2 regions of the Gordonia sp. QH-12 genome follow, and region 1 is predicted to be linked to the other one. Evidence: predicted binding sites of a transcription regulator. Region 1 holds the regulator's gene; the other holds the start of a gene.
What was found. Region 1 encodes LexA, which represses DNA repair genes until DNA is damaged. Its sites were predicted from a motif close to CGAACANNTGTTCG; they were not measured.
Positions count from the first base shown of each region.

Region 1 (6,630 bases):
CAGTTGCCGAAGATCTGCCTCGAACTCGGCCGCACCTCGATCGGTCATACGCAGCCTCGGCGGATCGCGGCGACGTCGGTGGCCCGGCGGATCGCCGACGAGTTGGGCACCGAGATCGGCGGGACCGTCGGGTATCAGGTGCGCTTCTCCGACAAGGTCGGCAAGGACACCCGCATCAAGGTGATGACCGACGGCATCCTGCTGCGCGAGATCGGCCGGGATCCGCGGCTGTCCGGTTACGACACGATCATCATCGACGAGGCGCACGAGCGCAGCCTCAACATCGACTTCCTGCTCGGCTATCTCAAGCAGTTGCTGCCGACCAGACCGGATCTCAAGCTCATCATCACCTCGGCGACCATCGAGCCCGACCGCTTCGCCCGGCATTTCGCCACCACCGCGGACACGGTGCCGATCTTGGAGGTCTCGGGGCGGACGTACCCGGTCGAGATTCGGTATCGGCCGCGCGAGAGCGACGACTCCGACCACGACGACCTCGATCAGATCGCGGCGATCGACGCGGCGGTCGGCGAGCTGTGGTCGCACGCCCCGGGCGACATCCTGGTGTTCCTGCCGACCGAGCGCGACATCCGGGACACGGCCGATGCCCTCCGCCGACGCAGCGCGGCCGAGATCGTTCCGCTGTTCGCCCGGCTGTCGGTCGGTGAGCAGCAACGGGTGTTCGCCCCGTCCAACGGTCGGCGGATCGTGCTGGCCACGAATGTCGCCGAGACGTCATTGACCGTTCCCGGCATCCGGTACGTGATCGATGCGGGTACGGCTCGCATCTCCCGCTATTCGACCCGCACCAAGGTGACTCGTCTTCCCGTGGAACGGGTCTCACAGGCCAGCGCCCGTCAGCGCGCGGGTCGCTGCGGCCGGGTGGCGCCGGGCATCTGCATCCGCCTGTACTCGGAAGACGATTTCGACGCTCGTCCGGAGTACACCGACCCGGAGATCCTGCGGAGCAATCTCGCCGCCGTCATCCTGTCGATGCTGTCGCTGCGGCTGGGCGACATCAACGACTTCCCGTTCGTGCAGGCGCCCGACCCGCGAGCGGTCCGCGACGGCATGGCACAGCTGTCCGAACTGGGAGCGGTCACCGGCACCGATTCCGCGTCCGCGCGGCTGACCAAGATCGGCAAGCAGCTCGCGCGGCTGCCCGTCGACCCGAGGTTGGGCCGGATGCTGGTTGCCGGACACGACAACGGCTGCCTCGATCACCTGCTCGTCATCACTGCGGCGCTGGCCCTGCCCGACGTTCGGGAGTTCCCCAGCGACAAGCGGGAGGCCGCCACCGCCGCCCATCGCCGGCACGCGGTGCCGGGGTCGGAGTTCCTCGGGCACCTCAAGCTCTGGGAGTATCTGACGGCCAGGCGCGCGGAACTCTCAAGCAGCCAGTTCCGCAAGATGTGCGAGCGAGAGTTCCTGCACTTCCTGCGGATCCGCGAATGGATCGATCTGCACCGGCAGCTGCGGCGCACCGTCAGCGACCTCAAGTGGCAGATCCCGGACACCGAGGTGGACCCGGCAGCCGTTCATCGCAGCGTGCTCTCCGGCCTGCTGACCAACATCGGTGCGCGGCAAGGCGACTCACGCGACTATCTGGGCACCCGAGGCACGAAGTTCGCGATCTTCCCCGGATCCTTCCTCGCGAACAAACCGCCCGCCTTCGTCGTGGCCGCCGAACTCGTCGAGACCTCGCGCCTGTTCGCACACACCGTGGCCTCGATCGATCCGGCCTGGGTCGAGGAGTTGGCCGGCGACCTGGTGACGCGCACCTACTCCGAGCCGCACTGGTCCACCCGCCGCGGCGCGGTGATGGCGTACGAGAAGGTCAGCCTGTACGGAGTTCCCCTGGTGGTACAGCGCCGCGTGAACTACGGGTCGATCGACCCGAAGACCTCGCGCGAGATCTTCATCCAGGAGGCACTGGTCGCCGGACGCTGGCGTAACCGTCATGCGTTCTTCGCCCACAACGCCGAGCTGCTCCGCGACGCGTCCGAGACCGAACATCGCGCGCGGCGTAGGGACCTGCGCATCTCCGACGACGAGCTCTTCGAGTTCTACGCGGCGCGCATACCGTCCACCGTGGTGTCGACACGGCATTTCGACTCGTGGTGGAAGAAGGCGGGCCGCACCGATCCGGCGCTGCTCAACCTCCGGCCCGAGGACTTGCTCGGAGACGACGTCCCCACGGCCGCCGACTATCCGGCCGCCTGGCAGCAGGGCGAGACCCGCCTGGAGCTCCGCTACCACTTCGAGCCCGGCGCACCCGATGACGGCGTGACCGCGATCATCCCCGAGCCGCTCCTGGCACATGTGCGAGACACCGGATTCGACTGGCTCGTACCCGGGATGCGCGCCGAACTCGCGACGCAGCTGATCAAGTCGTTGCCCAAGGGCCTGCGCAAGTCCATGTCCCCGGCGTCCCGGTACGCCGAACTCGCTCTCAGCCGACTCTCGGTGCGCAGCGAGCCACTGCTCACCGGCCTGGCTCGCGAGCTGTCGTCGATCAGCGGGGTCACCCTGGCTCCGCGCGATTTCAATCCGTCGGCACTCCCCCCGCATCTGCGGATGCACTTCGCAGTCACCGGCACAGACGGCGCGATCATCGCGCGCGGCGACCGGCTCGCCGCGCTTCGCACCGACCTGTCTGCCGACGCCGACCGCGACCGCCGTGCGCCCCTGCACCGCGAATGGACCGCCGACGGTCTGGGCACCCTCGCCGACTCCGAGACGGCGACCGTTGCGGGACAGACGATCACCCGCTATCCCACGCTCGCGACCGTGCCGGGACAGGGCGTACGCATCGCGAAGGCCGCCACCTCCACCGAGCGCGACGCCGGCATCGCCGCCGCCGCCGGAGAACTCCTGCGACTCGCGATCGCGCCGCCCAGCCGCAAGCTGGCGTCGACTCTGCCGCCGCCGGCCAAGCTCGCGCTGAGCCAGAGCCCGTATCCGGACGTGGACGCGTTGCTGGCCGACTGCACGGCACGGGCGGTCACCGACACCCTGGCACGGGAGCCGGAGTTGGCCGCCCTGCGCAGTCCCGGTGACTTCGGCGCGCTCTCGGCGCGGCTGGGGCCGGTGATCCGGTCGCGCGCACCCGAGTACTTCGACGCCGCCGTCGCGGCGCTCGCCGAATACTCCCCGGTGCGCCGGGCCGTCGACGCCCGGTCCGGGACTCTCGCCGCCGACGACGTCTCCGATCAGGTCAACGATCTGATCTTCGACGGCTTCGTCGGCGCGACGGCATTGGAGCATCTGCGCTCGCTGCCGCGCTATCTGACCGCCGCGCGGCTGCGCCTCGAGTCCCTCAACACCGCCGCCGGCCGGGACAACGAGGCGATGGGCGCCATCGACAGGGTGGTGGCGGTCTGGAATAGGCGCCTCGCCCAGCTTCCGGCCGCACGCCACGAGGCGCTGAACGAGTTGGTGCAGTGGCGCCTGGAGGAACTCCGCGTGAGCCTGTTCGCTCAGCAGCTCGGCACCAACGGTCCAGTCTCCGAGCAGCGGATAATCAAGGCGATCGACAAGTTCAGCTGACTGCTCGGGGCGGTGGCTGACTGCTCGGACCGGTGGCGCCGGTGCCGTGAGTGTCAGTGACGGTCGCGGCGCAGCGAATCGATCTCGCGCTGGAAGTCGTCGGCCGACTCGAACGACCGGTAGACCGAGGCGAACCGCAGATAGGCCACCTCGTCGAGGTCGCGCAGCGGACCGAGGATCGCGAGACCGACCTCATTGCTCGGTATCTCGGCCGAACCCGACGAGCGCACGGTGTCCTCCACCTGCACCGCAAGCTTCGCCAGTGCGTCCTCGTCCACCTGACGGCCCTGGCAGGCGCGGCGCACGCCCTGCATCACCTTCTCGCGACTGAAGGGCTCGGAGATGCCGTTGCGCTTCACCACGGACAGCACAGCCGTCTCGACCGTGCTGAACCGCCGCCCGCATTCATTGCACGACCTGCGGCGACGGATCACCTGGCCGTCGTCGGCGACTCGGGAGTCGACGACACGGGTGTCGTCGTTCTTGCAGAACGGGCAGCGCATGCCATGACAATACCCGCCCGCCTCAGCCGTACTGCGGGGCGATAAGCGCTTGTCCGACATGCAGTCCCGATGTCTCGAGGCCGTTCAGGTCGCGCAGCTGGGCGATGACGCCCGCGGACGGCAACTCCGGAGCGATCCGCTCAGCGAGCGCGGTGAGCGACTCCCCCGACCGGACGTACACCACGTGCGTCGCCGCCGGCGACTCCGGCGTCGCCGCATCCTGGTAGCCCGCTCCGACGAGGGCGAGCAGCCACACCATGCCGGCGAGGGTGCCGCCGACCACCGCGGCCCCGGCCCACCGGCGCCTGCGGTACACCGCGGGCGACAGCGCGGTCCGGCCGGCCGGCGGCGCATCGAACATCACTCGCCGGTCCGCGACCGGGCGACGCCGCTCGGGGCGGCCGGTCGGGAAGCACGTTCCGCTCGAGTCGCCTCGCCCCGCTCCGCGTACTCCCCGATCACGGACCAGCGAGCCACGGACCACCGGGATGTCGCAGGTCATCGCCGACGCAGTGGAGTGCACAGCAGTGGAGTGCACAGCAGTGGAGTGCGCAGCAGTGGAGTGCGCAGCGGTGGAGTGCGCAGCGGTGGAGCGCACAGCGGTGGCGCGTCCGGTCGGGGCGGGTGCCGTCCTCGTGCTCATGACTCGTCTCCAATCGATCGCGTGTTCGAAGAACTCTTGTTCGATAGTTAACACGAGGGGTCCGACAAACGCCGACACGCGTCGAACAATTGTTTGAGTTTTGTGACCTACTCAACTAGCCTTTGGACCATCGATCGAACACAGCTGACGAAAGGCCCGACCGTGACCGACACGCCCGATCCGATGCTCTCCACCGCGACGCTCGAGGCCTCATTGACCCAGCGTCAGCGCGAGGTGCTCGAGGTCATCCGTCAGTCGGTCCGCGAGCGCGGCTACCCGCCGAGCATCCGTGAGATCGGCGAGGCCGTCGGACTCACCTCCACGTCGTCGGTGGCCCATCAGCTCCGCACGCTCGAGCGCCGCGGCCTTCTCAAGCGCGATCCGCACCGTCCGCGTGCGGTGAACGTTCGGGACGATCAGCGGACACCGCCCTCGGGCGGTGCCGAGGCCGACGGAGAGTCACTCCCCACGCCGACCTTCGTTCCGGTGCTCGGCCGGATCGCCGCCGGCGGACCGATTCTCGCCGAACAGGCCGTGGAGGAGGTCTTCCCGATGCCGCGCGAACTGGTCGGCGACGGTTCCCTGTTCATGCTTCGCGTGGTCGGCGAATCGATGATCGACGCGGCGATCTGCGACGGCGACTGGGTGGTCGTGCGCCAGCAGAACGTGGCGGAGAACGGTGACATCGTCGCCGCGATGATCGACGGCGAAGCCACCGTGAAGACCTTCAAGCGCACCGACGGTCACGTCTGGCTCATGCCGCACAACGAGCATTTCGAGCCCATCCCCGGCGACGACGCCGCCATCCTCGGCAAGGTCGTCACGGTGATGCGCCGTATCTGAGGCGCCCGGCCGGCCTCAGCGGGACATCACACCTCGCCGGCCAGAACCGCGCGAACCGCCTCGCGCGCCTGTGACGGACTCGTCGCGGCGATCGCGGCGGACGCCGCATCGCGGCACTGATCCATGGTGACGGTACCCAGCTTCAGTCCCACCGCGGCCGACGCCGCAGGCGCGGACGACAACGACGTCACACCCATCCCGACCAGCACACATGCCAGCAACGGATCGGCAGCCGCCTCGCCGCATACGCCCACGGGCTTGCCCTGGTCCCGACCGGCGTCCCCGACCCGCTGTATCAGCGCGAGTACCGCCGGCTGCCACGGGTCGGTGAGCGCCGCCAGCTCCGGCGACATCCGGTCCGCCGCCATCGTGTACTGGGTCAGGTCGTTGGTGCCGATCGAGACGAAGTCCACTTCGGCGAGGATCGCGTCGGCGAGGATCGCCGCCGACGGCACCTCGATCATCACCCCCGGCACCAGACCGCGTTCCCGAACCCGCGCGGCGAATTCGCGCGCCTCGTCGACCGTGGCGATCATCGGTGCCATCACCCACGGCGTCGCACGGCCGTCGTCGCGCGCCGCCTCCGCCAGCGCATCGAGCTGGTTGTTGCGGATGTCCGGATACGTCTGCACGATGCGGTTGCCGCGGACTCCCATCGCCGGATTCGGCTCGTCGGAGTGGGCGACGAACTTCAGTGGCTTGTCCGAGCCCGCGTCGAGGGTGCGGATCACCACCTTGCGCCCGGGAAAGGCGTCGATCACCTCCCGGTAGAGCTCTACCTGCTGGGCGACGGTGGGCTCGGCCGCGCGGTCCAGGAAGGCCAGTTCGGTTCGGAACAGTCCGACGCCCTCCACCGGCGCCTGCGCCGCCGACCGAGCGGACACGCCGTCGGCCACGTTGGCCAGGATCGCGACCGCGTGCCCGTCCGCCGTGCGGCCCGGCCCGCGCCAGGCCGCCGTCTCGGCCGCCCGCGTCGCCGCGGCCGTCACGGCGTCCGAGATGAGTCCGGCGTCCGGGGCGGCCCCCACCGTTCCCGCGTCCCCGTCCACGTAGCCCATGGCTCCGGAGGGGATCTCATCGAGTTCAGCGGCG
Region 1 is NZ_KQ969286.1:136,192-142,821, reverse strand. Features, by position in the region: gene hrpA (ATP-dependent RNA helicase HrpA) at 1-3,549, shown strand, start outside; gene nrdR (transcriptional regulator NrdR) at 3,603-4,052, opposite strand; gene Y710_RS19055 (LysM peptidoglycan-binding domain-containing protein) at 4,075-4,695, opposite strand; gene lexA (transcriptional repressor LexA) at 4,879-5,538, shown strand; gene Y710_RS06425 (putative PEP-binding protein) at 5,565-6,630, opposite strand, start outside.

Region 2 (6,630 bases), on a different contig from region 1:
GCGACCGCGCGCAGGTTGCAGCCGCACTACATCGCGCAGTTCTTCACCGATGCGTTCACCGCGCTCGGCGGTCGGCTGTCGAAGCGGGAGCGCCACCGGTTCCAGATCTCGAATGTTCCGGCGCCGCTGCGTCATCGAGACATCCGCCGGGAGCACGCGGGGCGGCCGGTGACGAGGGCGTACGAGCGCGTCACGTTCGAGCCGTCAGCGGTGTCGTCGGGCGCCGTGCGCGCCGACCTCCTGGCACCCGGGCACCCGCTGCTCGACGCCGTGATCGACTCCGTCCTGGACGGGAGTGCCGACGTCCTCGCCGCGGGCGCCACACTGCTCGACCCGACCGATCCCGGCACCGCCCCGCGCGCGATCTTCGCCCTGACCTCCGAGATCGTCGACGGCTCCGGGACCGTGGTCAGCAAGAGATTCGCGTTCGTCTCGATCGACGCCGACGGGTCCGTCGCCGATGCCGGTCCGGCGCCGCATCTCGACCTGCAGCCGATCCCGGAGGGCGCGCCGATCCGCGGGCTAGACTCGTTCGTCGGCCGTTCACTGACGGACCAGGCATTGTCGTGGGCCGCGTCCACCGCGGTGCCCCGTCACCTGAGCGAGGTCCGCGACCGCGTGGTCCCCGACGTCGAGCGGACCGAGAGAGCGGTGCGCACACGGCTGATCGAGCAGATCAACTACCTGGACTCCGAAGTCGCACGCCGGCGTGAAGAATCGGCGGCCGGCAAGACCACGCGCGGGCGGCGCCTCAGCCCGGAACGGCTCGAGCGGCGGGCGCGCGAGTTGGAGGCCAGGCTCGGGCGCCGCCTGCGCGAGCTCGCCGACGAGCGTGTCCTCACCGCACGCCCGCCGAGGCTGGAGACCGCGGTTCTCGTGGTCCCCGCCGGGATGCTCGGCGAGTCGGTGGGCCGACACGCCGCCGACACCACGGCCACCGACCGGCGGGCCGTCGACGCGGTGCTGCGTGCCGAGTGCGCCCTGGCCCGCATGCCCGAGGAGATGCCGCACAACAACCCCGGATACGACGTCCTCTCCGTTCCGGCTCCGGCTGCGGACGGCGGTCGTGCACCATCGGTGTACATCGAGGTCAAGGGCCGGATCGCCGGCGCCGACACCTTCTTCGTCTCCTACAACCAGGTGCTCCAGGGCAAGAACACCGGTGAGAACCACCGGCTCGCGATGGTCTCGGTGAGCCCCGACGGCCCCGATCACGACGAGGTCCGCTACCTCACCGACTACTTCCGCGACGTCGACCTCGCTAACACCGACGTGAGCGGAGTCGAACTCAACTGGCACAAGGCCTGGAAGAAGGCACTCCCGCCGCATTGACGGCTCGCGGTGTCAGAACGGCGGGGCGCCGGCGTCGTGGGCGATGGCTTCGCGAGCCCGGCGGTTCGCCGCTCGCTTCTGCATGCGGTACCGGTGCTTGGCCTGCAACCGTGTCAGCGAGCGTTCGGGTTCGTCACCGGCGTGTCGTGCTTCTCGGCGTGTCGGAGAGCCGTGTCCGCACTGAAGGTGGCCCAGTTCGGGAAGGAGCCACATGTTCAGTGCCTGCTGCCGGACGGTGATCCCCTCCGGTGAGGTGACTTCGGTCCAGACGACGCCGGCGGCGTCCACGATCTGATCGTCGACCCACCCGTTCGCGTGGGTCTTCAACCCGTGATGGAATCGGCATTTCGCATTGAGATTGCAGATGCAGGTGACGCCGCCCGCCGACGGATCCGCGTGGTCGTACTCGCATACGTGGTCGAGGTCGCACTTCCACGCGGGCCGGGCGCAACCCGGCCACGAGCAGGTGCCGAACAGCCCGCGGACGGCAGTATCCAGCGCCGCGGACGGACGGTATCCGCTGTCGGGCCGACTCGCCTGCGCGATGACCTCGTCGAGGTTCAGCTCGCGACGCACAGCGTCGGGCCGTGACGCCATCTCACGAATGTGTGTCGCCGAGATCGGTCCGTGGCCGTCCAGATGCGCCGCAGTCTGCGACGTCCCCTCGAGCACTTCTTTGCGAACCACCACGTGCAGGACGATCCGCGCGCACCGCGACGCGATGTCGGCCGGCGCGAGTCGAGCAGTGCAGTCCTCTCGACCGCACTCGCATACGAAGTCCGTGCCGTTGATGCGCGCCATCGCCGCATCACTGCGCCGGGCGCCCTTGGAGCGTGGGTCGTTGGGGCAGACGCCGGCGATCACCGCATCGAGTACATCCTTGGCGATCGCCACGTCCTCGGCCGACGCGGTGACGATGAGTTCCGAGGCGGTGTCGGTCAGCGGGTTCACCTGCACGCGCTTGGCTGCCCGCACCTCCTCCCGGGTCAAGGTCACCGCGTCGGGATCGTGCTCGGCGACGATCGCCCCGAGCATCGTCTCCACGCGCGCCGCCGAAAGACCGCCCACTTCGCGCAGTCTCGCGGCCGCTTCCGCGTCGATGAAGGCCAGGACGTCCGCATCGTCGACGAGGGCCGTCTGCTCCACCGCGCGCCGGAAACTCGCCGAGTTGATCAGTCCGTCGCGCAACATCCGTCCGAGGGCCGGGATCCGCTCCATGCAGGCCACGGCGGATTCGACGAACCGCTCTGCCGTGTAGTGCTGCACACCCGCGGCGACCGCATACGACGCCGCGACTTGGCACAGTGGGTCGTAGAGCCGGGTGTAGGCGTCCGCCGACGGATCGGACTCCAACTCGGATTGCTTCGCCATGAGCAGCGAGTACAGCGCCTCGTATCGATGCCACAGCACCAGCCCCTGGTAGCAGTCCGCGCGCGCCGCGAACCCGAGCAGTGCCGCTCGATCGCTTCGTGACCCAGACGCCTCGGATGCAACGGTGGGCGAGTTCTGGACGTCCGGACGTTCGATCCGGATGACGATCGCGTCGTCGGCCACCGTCACAGACGAAGCCTTACGCTCTCTCACCTGCACTTTCATCTCCACCCCCGATTGTCGAACTTACGTTCGATGATACTCGAGAGGTCCGACATTCTCAGCCGAGTCGCACCGATTGCAATACACACTGTCGTGTGCGCTATGTTGAAACGTTCTCGTCCGCCATGCGCTTCACCAAGGGGTACCCGTGTCCAGCGATGCACACAGTAATGTTCAGCGACGAAAGTTGATCGAGGTCAGCATCCCGCTGCAGAAGATCAATGAGGAGTCCGCTCGCGAGAAGTCGATCCGCCACGGACATCCGTCGACACTGCATCTGTGGTGGGCGCGCCGGCCACTGGCCGCGGCACGCGCTGTGCTGTTCTCTCAACTGGTGGACGACCCCGCGTCGCGCCCAGACCTGTACCCCACCGAGGCGGAGCAGATCGCGGAGCGAAAGCGACTCTTCGAGTTGATCGAGCGACTCGTGGTGTGGGAGAACTCGAACGACGAGCAACTGCTCGCCGAAGCTCATCGCAAGATCATGGAGTCGACCGACGGCAATCCCCCACCGATCCTCGATCCGTTCGCCGGCGGCGGAACCATTCCCCTTGAAGCGCAACGACTCGGACTCGAAGCTCACGCGTCAGACCTGAACCCCGTCGCCGTGCTCATCAACAAGGCGCTGATCGAGATTCCGCCGAAGTTCGCCGGACAGCCGCCCGTGTGGCCCGGAGCCGCCGACGAGACCATCCAGGACTGGCCCCGCGCCACAGGTCTCGCCGAAGACGTCCGCCGCTACGGACAGTGGATGCGCGACGAAGCCCAGAAGCGCATCGGCCATCTGTATCCGAAGGCGACCCTGCCCGACGGTACCGAGGCGACGGTGATCGCGTGGATTTGGGCGCGTACGGTGACGTGCCCGAATCCCGAGTGCCGGATAGCGATGCCCCTCGTCAGGTCGTGGTGGCTCGGCAAGAAGAAGGGCAAGGAGGCGTACGTCGTCCCCGTGATCGAAGGCAAGGCCGTGCTGTACGAGATCGGTCACGATCCGGCTCAGGCGCCGACGAAGGAGACAGACGGGACGATGTCTGGCAAACGTGGCGGCGTCTGTATCCGCTGCGGTACCGCCGTCAGCACCGACTACATCAAAGCTCAGGGAACCGAAAGGCGAATGGGCGCAGATCTCATAGCCACGGTCGCCGAAGGCACTCGCCGTCGAATCTATCTACCGCCGTCGGACGTACATCGCCGGGCCGCTGAGGTGGAGCCACCGCTCGACGTACCGAACCAGCGACTGGGATTCCATCCGAAGGACGTGTGGACGCCGCCATACGGCCTCGACACCTTCGCCTCACTCTTCACGCCACGCCAACTCACCGCGCTGACGACATTCAGCGATCTGGTCGGAGAAGCCCGCGAGTTGGTCTTGCGTGACGCGCTCGCAGCCGATCTTCCTGAGGGCAGTAAGCACATCAGCCAGACGCAGGCGAGCGCGTATGCCGACGCGATTTCAACCTACCTCGGCATCGCCGTCAGTCGGTACACGAACTACTCGAACGCCTTGTGCCAATGGCGACCGGACGCGGGGAAGGAACAGGTCGGCCATCTCTTCGCACGGCAAGCGATACCGATGGTCTGGGACTTTGCGGAGTCGAACTTTGCATCGAATTCAGCCGGCGGCTGGGAGCCAACTCTGCGGTTCATTCCCAAGGCCTTAGATCGCCTGCCCGCAAGTACTGGTACTCATACCTATCATCGGTCTGCAGCCGATATCTCACAGCACGCTCTCATCTCCACCGACCCGCCCTACTACGACAACATCGGCTACTCCGATCTCTCTGACTTCTTCTATATCTGGCTTCGTCGGTCGCTCAAGGACATTCACCCGTCGATCCTCTCGACGATGCTTGTGCCGAAGACCGAGGAACTCGTGGCCAACCCTTACCGGCATAACGGCAAGGAGGGCGCGCACAAATTCTTCGAAGATGGATTCCGCGAGGTCTTCCGTCGCGCCCGTGAGCACGCTTACGAGGACTTCCCCATCACCGTCTACTACGCGTTCAAACAGCAGGATTCGTCGAAGGACGGCCAGGCGTCGACCGGCTGGGAGACCTTGCTGGAGGGCATGATCCGCTCCGGCTGGCAGATCACCGCGACGTGGCCGATGCGATCGGAGCTCGGTAACCGCATGCTGAGCCAGGGAACCAACGCCCTCGCCTCCTCCATCGTTCTTGCTCTCCGACCGCGCCCGGAGGATGCACCCCGCGTCGACCGCCGTGCGTTCCTGGCGCGGCTGCGGAACGAGTTGCCGGCGAGCCTGCGCGAATTGCAGCAGGGCGCCATCGCGCCGGTCGATCTGCCGCAGGCGGCGATCGGGCCGGGCATGGCGATCTTCTCCGAGTACAACGCCGTGCTGGAGGACGACGGGTCGAAGATGACGGTCCGGACCGCGCTGCAGCGCATCAACGCGATCCTCGACGAGGTGCTCGGCGAATTGGAGAACGACTTCGACGCACCCACCCGCTTCGCGCTGACCTGGTTCCGACAGAACGGCTTCGACAGCGGCAAGTTCGGCGACGCCGAGTCGCTCGCGAACGCGCGCAGCATCTCGCTCGACGGCATGGAGCGCTCGGGCATTCTCACCAAGGGCGGTGGCCGGGTCGCGCTGATCGCGCCCACGGACATGCCTGCCGACTACGACCCGTCCACCGACTCCTCGATCAGCCAGTGGGAGGTGGTGATGCACCTGGTGCGGGTCCTCGACTCGGACGGCATCCCCGCGGCGTCGACACTGCTGAGCCTGGTGCCGGAGGCGGTCGACACCGATCTGTGCCGCGAACTCGCGAGCCTGCTCTTCAAACTCGCCGAGGATCGCAAATCGACGGCCCTCGCGGTCAGCTTCAACGGCCTCGGCGCCGCGTGGAGCGACATCGCCCGCGGTGCGCGCGGTGCGGTGCACCAGGAGATGCTGCTGTGATCGGCGCGTTCGCCGGCGAGTCACGTGACGCGACACGCCCGGAGCGGCCGACACGCCGTGCAAGCCCTGTGCTGGGCGGGAGGCTCCGGCCGCTGTCGTAGGCGGGCATCCGTCACACCGGCGGCGAGACGTGACCTCGACGTCCTGATTGTCCGACCGCTGCGATAACCTTCGTCGCGAATACACACATCTGTGTGAATAGTGAAAGGAGCCCTCCGTGGCGCCGAGTAATCGGGATCGGATCCATCAGGCGTTCGAGCTGCTCGGACCGGCGGTCGATCGTTTCCTGACCGAGACGATCGGCCCCGATCTGCCGGCGGGGGCGAGCGGTTGGATCGACGTGCTGCGCACGGTCAAGGCACCCAGCGCGCACCCCGACAAGAAGTACAACCCGCTCGACCCGTCGGACAGCCTTCGGATGTTCACCGACAACATTCCGTACAAGTTCCGGCGCGGCTGGGACCCGATCGGCAAGCGGCTCAGCCGCGCGCAGGTATCCCTGGCGACGCCGCTGGTCGACGCCCGGAACCGGCTCGCGCATCACGAGAACTTCACGAACGACGACGCGCAGTTCGACCTCGACATCTGTCACCGATTCCTGCTCGCCATCGACGCTCCGAAGGAGGCCGCCGACGTCGCGAAGCTGCGCGACGACGTCCGCGCCATCGGCACCCGGCAGGCCACCGAACGGGCCGCGCGCAACGTGCCCGCGCTGCAGGTGGGCTCCGACAATCTGCCGGCATGGCGGGACGTCCTGGCACCCCATCCCGACATCCAGAGCGACC
Region 2 is NZ_KQ969313.1:3,241-9,870, forward strand. Features, by position in the region: partial or broken gene Y710_RS19200 (DUF3883 domain-containing protein) at 1-1,332, shown strand, start outside; gene Y710_RS17965 (HNH endonuclease signature motif containing protein) at 1,345-2,928, opposite strand; gene Y710_RS17970 (DUF1156 domain-containing protein) at 3,074-5,845, shown strand; gene Y710_RS17975 (DUF499 domain-containing protein) at 6,063-6,630, shown strand, end outside.
Region 2: Y710_RS17965 (HNH endonuclease signature motif containing protein) is a predicted target of LexA. The motif match lies at 2,945-2,958, and genes of this name have one in related genera.